One region of the Streptomyces sp. NPDC085596 genome, then DNA from elsewhere that is predicted to be linked to it. Evidence: riboswitches for the same ligand, from Rfam matches in the RefSeq annotation. Region 1 holds a riboswitch; the other holds the start of a gene.

The links. Region 1 has a riboswitch for cyclic di-AMP ahead of ACIGA3_RS18685 (M23 family metallopeptidase). Riboswitches for the same ligand answer to the same signal wherever they lie in the genome.
Region 2: another riboswitch for cyclic di-AMP. It lies ahead of ACIGA3_RS29780 (transglycosylase family protein); the one in region 1 lies ahead of ACIGA3_RS18685 (M23 family metallopeptidase).

The regions. Positions count from the first base shown of each region.
Region 1 is NZ_JBITTC010000005.1:555,542-562,642, reverse strand. Features, by position in the region: gene lhgO (L-2-hydroxyglutarate oxidase) at 1-231, shown strand, start outside; gene trmB (tRNA (guanosine(46)-N7)-methyltransferase TrmB) at 306-1,139, shown strand; gene ACIGA3_RS18695 (PrsW family intramembrane metalloprotease) at 1,197-2,483, shown strand; gene ACIGA3_RS18690 (aldo/keto reductase) at 2,573-3,520, opposite strand; gene ACIGA3_RS18685 (M23 family metallopeptidase) at 3,598-4,635, opposite strand; cyclic di-AMP (ydaO/yuaA leader) riboswitch at 4,643-4,811, opposite strand; tRNA gene ACIGA3_RS18680 (tRNA-Met) at 5,072-5,145, opposite strand; gene ACIGA3_RS18675 (dihydrofolate reductase family protein) at 5,211-6,344, opposite strand; gene ACIGA3_RS18670 (SCO4225 family membrane protein) at 6,511-7,101, shown strand, end outside.
Region 2 is NZ_JBITTC010000013.1:84,440-91,540, forward strand. Features, by position in the region: gene eno (phosphopyruvate hydratase) at 1-1,206, opposite strand, end outside; gene ACIGA3_RS29780 (transglycosylase family protein) at 1,554-2,264, opposite strand; cyclic di-AMP (ydaO/yuaA leader) riboswitch at 2,269-2,447, opposite strand; gene ACIGA3_RS29785 (transglycosylase family protein) at 2,629-3,663, opposite strand; gene ACIGA3_RS29790 (cytochrome P450) at 3,787-5,154, opposite strand; gene ACIGA3_RS29795 (nucleoside triphosphate pyrophosphohydrolase) at 5,262-6,257, opposite strand; gene ACIGA3_RS29800 (SurA N-terminal domain-containing protein) at 6,399-7,037, opposite strand.

The sequences.
Region 1 (7,101 bases):
GCGGTGCGCCGTCTGGTGCCCGGTGTGGAGGAGCGGGACCTGGTGCGGGCGCCGGCCGGGGTGCGGGCGCAGGCGGTGACGCGGGACGGGACGCTGGTCGACGACTTCCTCATCCGCGAGGGCCCGCGCGCGGTGCACGTGCTGAACGCGCCGTCCCCGGCGGCCACGGCGTCCCTCCCGATCGGCCGGGAGGTGAGCCGCCGCACGCTGGACATGCTGGGGGCGCTGTGAGGGGCCCCGTGACCGACCGCACCCCCGCCGCCGACAGGGGCCCGCTCCTCGGAGCGCCTAAAATCGGAGCCACTGTGTCTGACTCCGTGAACACCCCCGAAGCCACCGCCGAAGCCGCGCCGCCTACCTCGGCGCCCGGACCGTCCGCCCGGACCTCCCGGAGCAAGGGCGAGCCCCGGTTCCCGGACGGTCCTCGGCCCGACCCGGCCGGATCGCACTTCGAGCGGCGCATCCGCAGCTTCCAGCCCCGGCGCAGCCGGGTCACCACCGGTCAGGCCGACGCGCTGGCCCGGCTGTGGGCCCAGTGGGGGCTGGACATCGACGGGCAGCGGGTCATCGACCTCGCGGAGCTGTTCGGCAACGCGAACCCGGTCGTGCTGGAGATCGGCTTCGGCATGGGCGAGGCCACCGCGCAGATGGCGGCGGCCGCCCCGGACACCAACATCCTCGCCGTCGACGTGCACACCCCCGGCCAGGGCAATCTGCTGAACCTCGCCGAGCAGGGCGGCCTGTCCAACGTCCGCGTCGGCAACGGCGACGCGATCATCCTGCTGCGGGAGATGCTCACCCCCGACTCCCTCGACGGGCTCCGCGTCTACTTCCCCGACCCCTGGCCGAAGAAGCGGCACCACAAGCGGCGGCTGATCCAGCCCGAGTTCCTGAGCCTGGCTGCGACCCGGCTGGCGCCCGGCGCGATCGTGCACTGCGCGACGGACTGGGAGCCGTACGCCGAGCAGATGCTGGAGGTGCTCGACGCGCATCCGGACTTCGAGAACACCCGCGCGGACGGCGGCTTCGCACCGCGCCCCGGGTTCCGGCCGCTGACCCGGTTCGAGGGCCAGGGGCTGGACAAGGGGCATGTGGTGAACGACCTGCTGTTCCGCCGCGTACCGCACGCGAACCCGTAGCTCCGCGGGCCGTAAAGCCCGAGGCCGTCCGGCCCGGTCACCGTTAGGGTCGATGCTGTGGCCATCAGTTCCGCGTACCCGCCCCACACCGACGGCCCCCGGCCGCCCTGGTGGCGGCGGGAGTGGGTGCGTCACGGGGCGCTGATCGCGCTGCTGGCGCTGTCCGGGCTGGTGATCCTGGCGCTGGTGCGCCGGCAGACCGGTACGGAGGGCTTCCTCGTCGGGCTGGGGCTGGCCGTGGTGCCGGTGCCCTGGCTGGTAGCCGCGTTCCGCTGGCTGGACCGGGTACGGCCCGGGCCCTGGCGGAACCTGGTGTTCGCGTTCGCGTGGGGCGCCTGCGCGGCGGCGCTGATCGCCATCGTCGCCAACAGCTTCGCCACCCACTGGATCGCCACCGCCACCGCGGACCCGTCGGGCGCCGACACGCTCGCCGCGACGGTGATAGCGCCGGTGGTGGAGGAGTCCGCGAAGGCGGCCGCCGTACTGCTGGTGTTCGTGTTCCGCAGACGGGACTTCACCGGGCTGGTCGGCGGCGCCGCGATAGCCGGGGTGACCGCGACCGGGTTCGCGTTCACCGAGAACATCCTCTATCTGGGCAACGCCTTCGGCACCGACCAGTCCATCGGCACCTCGGGCATCGTCTCCGTGACGGCCGCGACGTTCTTCGTACGCGGGGTGATGTCGCCGTTCGCGCATCCCCTGTTCACCGTGCTCACCGGCATCGGCTTCGGCCTGGCCGCGCTGCCCGGCCGACGCCGGCGGCCGGTGCTGCGGGTGCTCTTCCCGGTGGGCGGGCTGCTCCTCGCCATGGGCATGCACGCCCTGTGGAACGGCTCGGCCGCCTTCGGCCAGTTCGGCTTCCTCGTCGTCTACGGCGGTTTCATGGCCCCCGCCTTCGGCCTGCTGGCCTGGCTGCTGATCCGGTCCCGGCAGCGCGAACTGCGCGTGGCCCGCGAGGAACTGCCCGTCTACGTCTACGCCGGGTGGCTCGGCCCCGCCGAACCCTTCGCCCTCGGCTCGCTGCGCGCCCGCCGCCTGGCCCGCGACCACGCCCGCCGCTGCTTCGGCGGACGCCCGGCCGCGCGCGCCGTGGTCCGCTACGAGAGCGACGCCACCGAACTGGCCCTCCTGCGCCACCGCGCCCGCGCCGGCCGCGTCGGCACCGAGTTCGCCGCACGGGAACGCGAACTGCTGGCCGCGCTGTGGCAGCGCCGGCACTCCTCCCGCCCGGCCCTGGAGTACGCGGCCCGCGTCACGGCCCCGCCGCCGTCCCCGGTCCCGTACTGGCAGCGGTACGGCCACCCGGCCCCGCCGTACGCGGGCTACAACCCGTACCGCACGTAGGGAGTCGGGGACGGTAGCGCTTCAGGGGCGGGGGCCGGTAAGGCATCCCGGCGGCGAGTGCCCACCCGAGGGGCGCACCCCGTCCAGCCTCAGGCCGACGCCTCCGTCAACCGGTCCAGCTCCGCCTGAGTCAGCGTCAGCTCGGCCACGTCCACGAGGGCCGGGAGCTGGTCGACCGTGCGGGCCGAGGCGATGGGGGCGGCGACCGTGGGCTGGGCGGCGAGCCAGGCGAGGGCGACGGTGGCGACGGCGGTGTCGTGGGCGGCGGCGACCTCGTCCAGCGCCGCCAGGACCTTCTGGCCGCGCTCGGAGTCGAGGTGCTTGGCGGCCGAGCCGGCGCGGGCGCTGTCGACCGTCGTACCGGGCCGGTACTTGCCGGTGAGGAAGCCGGAGGCGAGCGCGAAGTACGGGACGGCCGACAGGCCCTCGCGGGCGGCGACGTCCTGGAGCGGGCCCTCGTAGGTGTCGCGGGAGACCAGGTTGTAGTGGGGCTGGAGGGCGACATAGCGGGCCAGGCCCGCACGGTCGGAGAAGTCCAGGGACTCCTTCAGCCGCTCGGCGCTGATGTTGGAGGCGCCGATGTAGCGGACCTTGCCCGCCCGCACCAGCTCGTCCAGCGCGCCGATGATCTCCTCGACCGGCACCTCGGGCTGGTCGAAGTGGGTGTAGTAGAGGTCGATGTGGTCGGTGCCCAGGCGGCGCAGGGAGGCGTCGGCGGCGGCCTTGATGTTGGCGGCGCCCAGGCCCTTGTAGTCGGGGTGCTGGCTGACCTTGGTGGCGATGACGACCCGGTCGCGGGCACCGCGCGCCCGCATCCACTCACCGATGAGCGTCTCGGACTCGCCGCCCTTGTTGCCCTCGACCCAGGCCGAGTAGGCGTCGGCGGTGTCGATGAAGTTGCCGCCCGCGGCGAGGTAGGCGTCGAGGACGGCGAAGGACGTGTCCCGGTCGGCGGTCCAGCCGAAGACGTTGCCGCCGAGGGCGAGCGGGAAGACCTCGAGGGAGGAGGAGCCGAGTTTGCGCAGAGAAGCAGTCATGTCTCTTCTCAACGATCACTCGGGTCCCGCCCATTCCGGTTCCGGGCAAGGACCCGGTCAAACTCCGGCCGGGTACCTCAGGGGGTGAGGCCCTTGCCGCGCAGCCAGGCGCCGGGGTCGATGCCGGTGGGCTGGCCGCCGGGGTGGACCTCCAGGTGGAGGTGCGCGCCGGTGACGTTGCCGGTGGCGCCGACGCGGCCGATGACCTCGCCGGTGGAGACCTTCTGACCGGTGCTGACGTTGATCGAGGACTGGTGGCAGAACCAGAGCTCGGTGCCGTCGTCGAGGGTGAGGATCGTGCGGTAGCCGTACGCCCCGGCCCAGCCGGCCTCGGTGATCGTGCCGCTGTGGATCGCCTTGATCAGCGTGCCGGTGGGCGCGGCGAAGTCGAGACCGGTGTGGTACCCGGAGGACCACAGCGCCCCGGCCTGCCCGAAGGTCGAGGTGATCGTGTACGAGGAGGTCGGCAGCGTGTACTGCTTGGCCAGCGTGGCCAGGCGGGCCGCCTCGGCCTTCTGCTCGGCGTCGGCCTCCGCCTTCTCCTTGGCCTCGGCGGCCTTCGTGGCGGCTTCCTTCGCGGCCTTGGCGGCGGCGTCGGCGGCCTGCTGGTCGGCCTTGGCGACGGCGGCGGCGGTGGCGCGGCTGTCGGCCTTGCTCTGCTGCCGCTCGGCCTGGGCCATGATCCGGCTGCGCAGCGCCTCGCCCGCGTCGGAGGCGGAGTCGTCACTGGCGGCGGTGGCCGTGGCGGTGGCGACGCCGGTGAGGGAGGCGGCGGGCGCGTCCGTGTGGTGCCCGTCGATCAGGGAGTCCACGGAGGGCAGGTCGGGCAGGGCGATGGACACGGGCGGCTTGCCGGTGTTGGCGCTGGCCATGCCGCCCGCGCCGACGGCGGCGATGACGCCGACGCCGAGGACGGTGGAGCTGCGGGCGAGTCCGCCGCCGCGCTGCTTGGCCACCCGGTGGCGGCCGCGTACGGCAGGACCGAGGGAAACGGACTCCTCGGTGGGGTTCCACTCCTCCCACGCGCCGTCTTCGGCACGGGGGGCGCCGTAGGCGAAGGGTTCACTCGCGTCCGGCGCGAACGGGGCTTGTGGGGCAGGCCGGTTGGACGCCACGCGGGCGCACTCCTCTCCTCCTCCGCCTACCGGGTTAGCTGACGGGTTCGGAGCAGGAAGGTCTCCTACGCGCGTAAACCCGGCGTGCTCCGAGAGCGGTGCACGGCGGATCGGGCGCGATTCACCCCAAGTTGGTGGGTCCCCGGTTCCCTCGCGGGATTCGGCGTGTGCGCACGGCGCCGTCTCTGCTGACGGCTGTAACGACCGCGCTGCGTTATCGAACGTTAATAGACACGCGCACTGGATTCCAAGCCCGTTCGGCTTGATCGTTTGACGTTCTGGAGGGGTGCGTACCGGTCAGGAACGGCGTGAACAGGGCGAGTTGACCACGCTTCAGGAGTCACAGGAGTTTTGCTGGTGACTCAAAAACGCCATCCGCCCCGGAAAACACTCAGGGCCGGAATCCGTTTTACTGGATTCCGGCCCTGAGTTTCAGTAGCGGGGACAGGATTTGAACCTGCGACCTCTGGGTTATGAGCCCAGCGAGCTACCGAGCTGCTCCACCCCGCGTCGTTGTGTCTCAAGCATACGTCATCCGCGGGGTCCGACGCACACACGCTGCCGTGACGTGGGCCTCAGTGCGGAAGGTGAGCGTTCGGCAGCTGTGCGAGAGCGGCGTACTCGGGCACCGTCACCACCTCCACGCCCCCGGCGCCGAGCACTCCGGCGCCGTCGGCCGCGGTGACGAAGGTGTCCGGCTCACGCCAGGCGGTGACCACCCGGCGCACCCCGGCCGCCAGGATCAGCCCGGCGCAGGGGACGGGCCGGGAGGCGCGGTGGGCGCAGGGCTCCAGGCTGCTGTAGACGGTGGCGCCGGGCAGGCGCGGGTCGGCCGGGTCCAGCTTGGCGAGCGCGGCCTCCTCGGCGTGGACCACCGGGTCGCCGTCCTCGCGGGAGTGTCCGCGCGCCAGCTCGGTGCCGTCCGCCGCGACGATGACCGCGCCCACGCTGAAGGCCGTGTCCGAGGGCGGGCAGAGCGCTGCCAGCTCACAGGCGGTGCGCAGCCAGTGCCGGTCGGCGGCGGTGTCCAGCGGACCGGTGCCGGGGGCGGTGGGCTCGTACCGCATCAGGACGACGTCCTCGATCCGGCGACTGCCGGTCAGCCGCAGCCGGCCGCCCTGGTAGGCGCCGGGGCCGAAGAGGCGGGGGGCGGCCGGGTCGCCGACGAAGAGCGGGGCGAGGACCAGTTGGAGTTCGTCGGCGAGGCCCTGCTGGAGGAGCTGGGTGTGCACGGTGCCGCCGCCCTCGACCATCAGCCGCCGCACTCCGCGCACGTCGTGCAGATGCGCCAGCAGCGCCCGCCAGTCGAGGCCGGTGCCGAGCGGGACCACGTCGGCGGTGTCCCCGAGGAGGCCCGCGGCCCGCTTCGCCCCCGCGTCGGTCGTGTAGACGAGCTTCTCCCCGCCGAAGTGCCAGAAATTGGCACTCGGGTCGAGATCACCGGAGCCGGTCACGGTCACCTTCAGCGGGTACTCGGCCCGCCCCTCCGCCACCCGTCCGGCCCGTCGCTCGGCCGAGTTGACCAGGAGCCGGGGGTTGTCGGCCCGGATCGTCCCGGCCCCCACGAGGATCGCGTCCACCGACGCCCGCACCTCGTCCACCCGGTCGAAGTCGGCGGGGCTGGACAGCAGCAGCCGCTCGGGCCCGGTGTCGTCCAGGTACCCGTCGAGGGAGACGGCGGCGGACAGCAGGACATGGGGGTAGGGCATCGACGCGCTCTCTCCGGACTCTTGGCTCTACGGGCGTGCACCCCTTTGTACTCGGTACCGGTGCGCACGCTCCCCAGGCCGGGGATGAGTACGGCTACTCATCCCCGGGCGCGCCCCTCGGGCCACTGTGGAGCTCACCGAACCGGACCGACCCGAAGGAAGCCCCATGCCGCACGCCATCCGCCCACGCCGTCTCCTGTCGCTCGCCACCGGCAACTGGCTCGCGCGGAGCTATCTCGTGGTTCTCGCCGCCTCCGTCCTGGCCATGCTGGTCTTCCCGGAGAGCGCGCTCGCCATGAGCCCCCTGGTGCTCACGGCTCCCCTGTCCCTGCTGGCCATGGCCTTTCCCTTCGGACCGGGCACCGAAGGCAGCGTGGCGGTGGAGGTGCTGGCCACCGGCTTCTCGATCTGCTGGCTCCTGCTGGGTGCCCTCGGGAACGCAGCCGTGCTCGGCGCCCTCGCCACGAGATCCGCGGCGAGAACCGGGGAGGCGCCCTCTGCGAATCGGGTGCGGGCCCTGCTGGTACCCGCGGTGGACAACTGGCTCTCGCGTGGATACCTCGCCGTGGTCGCGGCGGCGGTGGGGTCCTTCCTGTATGCCGTGTACGTGTCGCCGGACCCCGGTTTCGCCGGCATCTGGCCGCTCATCACCACGGCACCGCTCAGCATCGTCGCCCTCATGGCGTCCGCGCCCCTGGAGGACGCCTCCTCCACCTGGCTGAGCTCACTGGTCTTCACCGTCGGCACCGTCCTGGCC
Region 2 (7,101 bases), on a different contig from region 1:
CAGCTGGTTGTACTTGGCGACGCGCTCGGAGCGGGCCGGGGCACCGGTCTTGATCTGGCCGCAGTTGGTGGCGACGGCCAGGTCGGCGATGGTGACGTCCTCGGTCTCGCCGGAGCGGTGGGACATCATGCACTTGTAGCCGTTGCGCTGGGCCATCTCGACGGCGTCCAGGGTCTCGGTCAGCGAGCCGATCTGGTTGACCTTGACCAGCAGGGAGTTGGCGATGCCCTCCTCGATGCCGCGGGCGAGGCGCTCGGGGTTGGTGACGAACAGGTCGTCGCCGACGATCTGGACCTTGTCGCCGATGCGGTCGGTCAGGACCTTCCAGCCGGCCCAGTCGTCCTCGAACAGCGGGTCCTCGATGGAGACCAGCGGGTAGGCCGCCACCAGCTCCTCGTAGTACTCCGTCATCTCGGCGGCGGAGCGCTCCTTGCCCTCGAAGAGGTACTTGCCGTCCTTGTAGAACTCGGAGGCGGCGACGTCGAGCGCGAGGGCGATCTGCTCGCCGGGGGTGTAGCCGGCTTCCTTGATGGCCTCGAGGATGAGGTCGAGGGCCTCACGGTTGGAGCCGAGGTTCGGGGCGAAGCCGCCCTCGTCGCCGAGGCCGGTGGCGAGGCCCTTGTTCTTCAGGACCTTCTTGAGGGTGTGGTAGACCTCGGCGCCCCAGCGGACGGCCTCGGAGAAGGACTCCGCGCCGATCGGAGCGATCATGAACTCCTGGATGTCCACGTTGGAGTCGGCGTGCGAGCCGCCGTTCAGGATGTTCATCATCGGCACCGGCAGCAGGTGCGCGTTGGGGCCGCCCAGGTAGCGGAAGAGCGGCAGGTCGCTGGCCTCGGAGGCGGCGTGGGCGACGGCGAGGGAGACGCCGAGGATGGCGTTGGCGCCGAGCGAGCCCTTGTTGTCGGTGGCGTCCAGGTCGAACATGGCCTGGTCGATCAGGCGCTGCTCGGTGGCGTCGTAGCCGACCAGCTCCGGGCCGATCTGCTCGATGACGGCGAGGACGGCCTTCTCGACACCCTTGCCCTGGTAGCGGTTCGGGTCACCGTCACGCAGCTCGATGGCCTCGAAGGCACCGGTGGAGGCGCCGGACGGGACGGCGGCACGGCCCGTGCTGCCGTCGTCGAGGCCGACCTCGACCTCGACCGTGGGGTTGCCTCGGGAGTCCAGGATTTCCCGAGCTACGACGACGTCGATGGACGGCACGAGCATCTCCTTCGTGGATGTGACGCAATGAGTGCGCGGCGGATGCCGGATGGCATGCCTTGCGCCTAGAGCCTAACCGTCCCAGGGGTGCCGGCCATCGACCGACCGCCCTGTGAACGGGGTGGTGCAGGGAGACCGTACCCATTGTTCACGCCCGGAACAAAGGGTCCGGGCAAACGGTCCGGGCAAAGGGTCCGGGCAAAGGGTTCTGGGCGATGGGACCCGCCGGGGGAACGCGCACCGCCCCGGCGCGCGGGGGGAACGCGTACCGGGGCGGGGGTCCGTCAGGGGACCGGGAGCTCACGGGGCCGGACGGGTCGGGGGCCGGTCCCGTGAGCGGGTCGCGGTTACTTCAGGTGCAGCATCTGGCCGGGGTAGATGAGGTCGGCCTTCTTCACGATGTCCTTGTTCAGGTCGAACAGCTTCTTCCAGCCGCCCTTGACACCGTGCTTCGTGGCGATGGAGCTGAGCGTGTCGCCCTTGACGACCTTGTACTCGCCGTCGCCCTTCTCGACCTTCTCACCGGTCGGGGTGGTGACGGTCTTGCTCGCGGCCGGGCGCTCGGTGGAGCGGGAAGCGGTCTGCTCGTCGGCGGCGCGGTCGGAGGTGACGGCCGCGGCCTTGTCCTCCGTCTTGCTCTCCGTGGCGGGAGCCGGGCTCGCCGGGGCGGCGGAGCCGCTGTACGGCGTGCTGGACAGGCCCGTGCCGCAGACCGGCCAGGCGCCCTTGCCCTGGGCGGAGAGCACCTTCTCGGCGACGGTGATCTGCTGCTCCTTGCCCGCCTTGTCGGCGGTGGCGGCGTACTGCGTGCCGCCGTACGCGGCCCAGGTGGAGGCGGAGAACTGCAGACCGCCGTAGTACCCGTTGCCGGTGTTGATGGACCAGTTGCCGCCCGACTCGCACTGGGCGACGGCGTCCCACTCGGAGCCGGTGGCGGCGGAGGCACTGCCCGACGCCATCACCGGGCCCGCGACGGCCGCGCCGGCGACACCGGCGAGCGCGAGGACACGGACGGTCTTGGACGGGCGACGGTGCTTGCCCTTGCTGGAGAACAGCATGGATCGATCCCCTCACCGACGCCTGCGAGGTGAGCTGTCGGGTTCGGGCCGGTTGAGTTGCCCGGCCACCCCTCCCTCGTACTCCCGGAAGGCGTGGCTTCACCCCAAGCCCCAACCGGCGTCAATCACCGGTTCGGGCACTTACCTTGGGTCCCCCGCTCCTGCCTACGGCGCTTGACGCGACGGTTGTCCCCGAGGGCCGCTGGCAGGATTCGGCGTTGCGGCCACGGGTGCTCGTGGTGACGAGCGGTCCCGACCGTAGACACGCGTCGCGGCGAAATTCAAAGACGATCAGGGCTTCTGAGAGTCATCCCACACTTTCGCCAAATGGGACATATAAGAGGATAGTGGGTGTCAGATTCCGCTATTCGGCGTCCGTTTCGCCCGGCACTTTCAGGGTCTGACCGGGGTCGACATGGTTCGGGTCGGAGCCGATGGCCTGCTTGTTCGCGGAGTAGAGCGCCTCCCACCCGCCGTCCACGTCAAGGGAGTCGGCGATGGAGCCGAGCGTGTCACCGTCACGGACGGTGTAGGTGGTCGGGGAGGCGGTGGCATGGCGGCCCGTTCCGGCCGCGTGCTGACCGCCCGTCACGCTCTCCTCGGCGCTGCCCCCGCGGTGACGGCCACCGCCACCGAGGTCACCGGTGTCGACCAGGCTCCAGGAGCCGCCGGCCTCCCACGAGTCGTCCGACTCCTTGGCCGCGGGGGCACTGGAGGCCGAACCGCCACCCTTGTACCCACCGCCGGAGGCCGCGGGCGCCGAGGCGCCGGAGCGGGAGGTGTCGGTGTCCTTGCCGGAGTGGCCGGAACCGGCCTTCTCCTCGGCGCTCGCGGACGGCTTGCCGGTCTCCTTGGCGGAGGAGTCGGACGAGGGGGACGAATTCCCCAGTCCGGACGAGTCGGAATCATCGGACGAAGCGCCCGCGTCGGGGGTCTCGTCCGCCTTGTCGGTACCGCCGCCGGAGCCGTCCTGGTCCGCGGACGGGGACTCGCTCACGCCCGTGTCGACGTCCACCGAGCCGGAGTTGGAGGTCAGTCCGGCGAGCAGGGCGCAGGTGGCCCAGTGGGTGGTGCCCTGCTCGTCGAGGATCTTCTCGGCCACCGAGATCTGCTGCGAACGGCTGGCCTGGTCGGCGCTGGCCGCGTACTGCGTGCCGCCGTACTTGTCCCAGTCGTCCTGGGATATCTGGAGGCCGCCGTAGTAACCGTTGCCGGTGTCGGCGCTCCAGGAGCCACCGCTCTCGCACTCGGCGACCTTGTCCCAGGTGGTGCCGTCGGCCGCGTTCGCGCTCGCCGCCCCGAGGAGCGGGATGGCGATGGCGGACGTGGTCACGCCGGCCGCGACGAGGAGCGCCGGAGCCTGGCGGGGTCGACGGTGCCTACCGTTCCCGGAGAGCATGCGGTTGCCTTTCGTGCGACAGCAGTACGGCGTGGCAAGTGGTGCTCGGCGCCACACTGATGGGTGAACGTATCGGCAGACGATCGCTTGTCACAAGTTCATGCCGCACAGATCACGTGAAGATCACATAGTTGAACGTCCGTCATGTGCGCTTTCACGACTGGGACCGACCGGTGTGAACTCCACCGGCAGTGTGCGCAGTCCACGCATGATGAGCCCGCCGCGCCAGCGCAGTTCGGCCGGATCGGCCGCCAGGCGCAGGTCCGGGAGCCGGGTGAGCAGGGTGGCCAGCGCGGTCTGGCCCTCCAGCCGGGCGAGCGGGGCGCCCAGGCAGTAGTGGATGCCGTGCCCGTACCCCAGGTGCTGGTTGTCGCGGCGGCCGAGGTCCAGCAGGTCCGGGTCGGCGAACCGCTCCGGGTCGCGGTCCGCCGCCGCGAGGACCACCAGCACCGGGTCCCCGGCCGCGATGTCCTGGCCGCCGATGGTGAGCGGCCCGGTTGCGTAACGCCAGGTCGCCAGCTCCACCGGGCCGTCGTAGCGCAGCAGTTCCTCCACCCCGGTCTGGAGCAGTCCGGTCTCCCCGGCGGCCAGCGAGAGCTGGAGCCGCCTGCGCTCCCCGGGGTGGGTGAGCAGGGCGTAGGTGCCGTTGCCGATGAGGTTGACGGTGGTCTCGAAGCCGGCGAAGAGCAGGATGAAGGCCATGGCGGCGGCCTCGTTCTCGGTGAGGTGCTCGCCGTGGTCGGAGGCCCGGATGAGCGCCGAGATCAGGTCCTCGCCGGGCTCGGGTTCGGCGGGGAGTGCCTGGCGCTTGCGGTGGATGAGGTCCGCGAGATAGCCGCGCATCTTCTTCACCGAACGCGCCACCCCGCCCCTGGGCCCGCCGCCGTGCCGGATCATCATGCCCGCCCAGTCCCGGAAGTCGTCCTGGTCCTCGCGCGGGACGCCGAGCAGGTCGCAGATGGCGTAGATGGGGAGCGGGAAGGCGAACTCGTGGATGAGGTCGGCCGAGCCCTTCTCGGCGAACCGGTCGATGAGGTCGTCCGTCAGCTCCTGCACCCTGTCCGCGAACTCGGCGACCCGGCGCGGGGTGAACGCCTTGCTGACCAGGCGGCGCAGCCGGGTGTGGTCCGGCGGGTCGATGTTCAGCAGGTGGGTCATCAGGTCGGCCTTGCGCTCACCGGGGATGCCGGTCTTGCCCTTGGCGTGCGCGGTCTCGGCGTGATGTGCCGGGTTCTTGCTGAGCCGCTGGTCGGCCAGGGCCTGCTTGGCATCCGCGTACCGGGTGACCAGCCACGCGTCCACCCCGCTGGGCAGCTTGGTCCAGCGCACGGGAGCGTGCTCCCGGAGCCAGGCGTAGGCGGGGTAGGGGTCGGCGGCGAACTCCCAGGTGAAGAGCTCCGGGGCGGTGTCCTCGGCGGAGGCTCCGGCGGGGGCTCCGGCCGGGTCTTCGGGGGTGGGGTCGTCAGGGGTGGGCTGGTGCGGCTGGGTCACCTCTCGACGGTATCCGGAGGGCGGGGGCGGGGTGCGGGTCGGCTCCTCTCTATTGGGGTCCCGGGCCCCTGCCGGTCTATTGGGGTCCCGGGCCCTGCCGGCCTGGGCTACTCGGTGTCGTCGTCCGGGGCGGGCACGCCCTCGGCTGTGCGTATCGCGTCCCGGTAGGTGCGGGCGGCCGCTCTCAGGGCCGCTTCCGGGTCGACGCCCGCTTCCTCGGCGCGGGCGGCCAGGTCCAGCAGCTCGTACCCGATGCCGTCGCCCTGGGGCAGGGGGACGTCCAGGCCGGCGGTGCGGACGCGGGAGGCCAGCTTGGCGGCGAGGGCGAGGCCGGGCTGGCCGAGGGGGACGCCTTCCGTCACCGAGGTGCGCTGCTTCTCCTCGGCCTTGGTGCGCAGCCAGTGCGCCTTGACGTCCTCGGGTGTCTCGGCCTCCTCCTCGCCGAAGACATGCGGGTGACGGTGGATCAGCTTGGTGACGATGCCCCCGGCCACGTCGTCGATGGAGAAGGGCGCGTCCGGGTCCTCCTCGGCGATGCGGGAGTGGAAGACGACCTGGAGCAGCACATCGCCCAGCTCCTCCCGCAGCTCCTCCCGGTCGCCGGCCTCGATCGCCTCGACCAGTTCGTACGCCTCCTCGATGCCGTACTTGGCGAGGCCCTCGTGGGTCTGCCGGGAGGACCAGGGGCATTCGGCGCGGATGCGGTCCATGACCTGGACGAGGTCGAGGAGGCGGGCGCCGGGCAGGTCGTAGGAGGCGGGGAGCAGCTCCAGCTCCGGCATCTGCACCCGGCCCGATCCGGCGAGCCGGGCGAGGCCGTCGGTGAGAGCGGGCTCCCCTTCGCCGGTGGCGACGACGACCACGGTCCGGTCGCCCGCGCAGGCGTCGACCAGCTCCTCGGCGGTGGGGGACGCCTCCGACACCGCTATGCCGGCCTCGCGCAGATACGGCACCTGCGGATGGGCGCCGTCCGCGCACAGCACGGCGTCGGCGGTGCGCAGCGCCTGCCAGGCGGGCCAGGACAGCAGGCCGGGGGCGACGCGGTGGCTGGTGGTGAGCAGGACGATGCGGCCAGGGGCGGTTTCGGGGCTGATTGCGTTCACGATCCGAACGTAACCCAGGACGCGAAATGACGGGTCGAGTTATCCACAGGGACGGGAGAGTCCTGTGATCGTATGACCGACACGTCGCGCGGGGCCGGGAACCAGCAGGTCACACGGCCCGCGCCGGGCGTACCGCGTCCGTCAGGCGCTCTGGGCCGCCGAGGCGTCCCGCAGCCAGGGCGTACGGGCGTCGACCCGGCTGCTCTTGGCCACGTCCCAGGCGCCGTAGCGCGGGTTCACATCGATGTGGAGTTCCTTCGACGCCTTGGACAGGGCGTCCCAGAACGGGGGCTGGCTGGTGTCGGTGCCCAGCTTGGTGGCGAGCTTCTGCGCCTCGATCTGGAGCCCGAGGTTGTCGTCGAGACGCTCGGGTGCGATGCCGTACTTCTGGAGCCAGGCGGACTGGAGCTGCTTGGTGCCGCCGGCCTGCTTCTCCAGGTCGGTGCGCATCCGCTGGACCTCCTTGCGGGTGACCGTGACGCCCTGGTCCCGCGCGGCGCGGTGCAGCACCTGGTCGAGGACCATGTTGTGCAGGGTGTCGCGGGTGAGGCTGCCGGTGGAGGCCAGGACCTGCTGGTACTGGGCCTGGTCGGACACCTCCGCCCGCTGCGCCGCCCGCACCTCGTTCACCCGGCCTTCCAGCTGCGACACGGTGATGCGCGAGCCGCCGACGACAGCCGCCGCGCCGGGATGCGCGTCGTTGCCGCAGGCGGTCAGGAGCGGGGCCGCGGCGGCGATCGCGGCGGTGAGGGCTAGCGCGGTGCGACGGCGGCGGAGCAAGGGGAACCTCCTGAGGAGATTGTGCGACGGTGCACAAAGTCTTGCGGTGATCGATGTTAGGCAG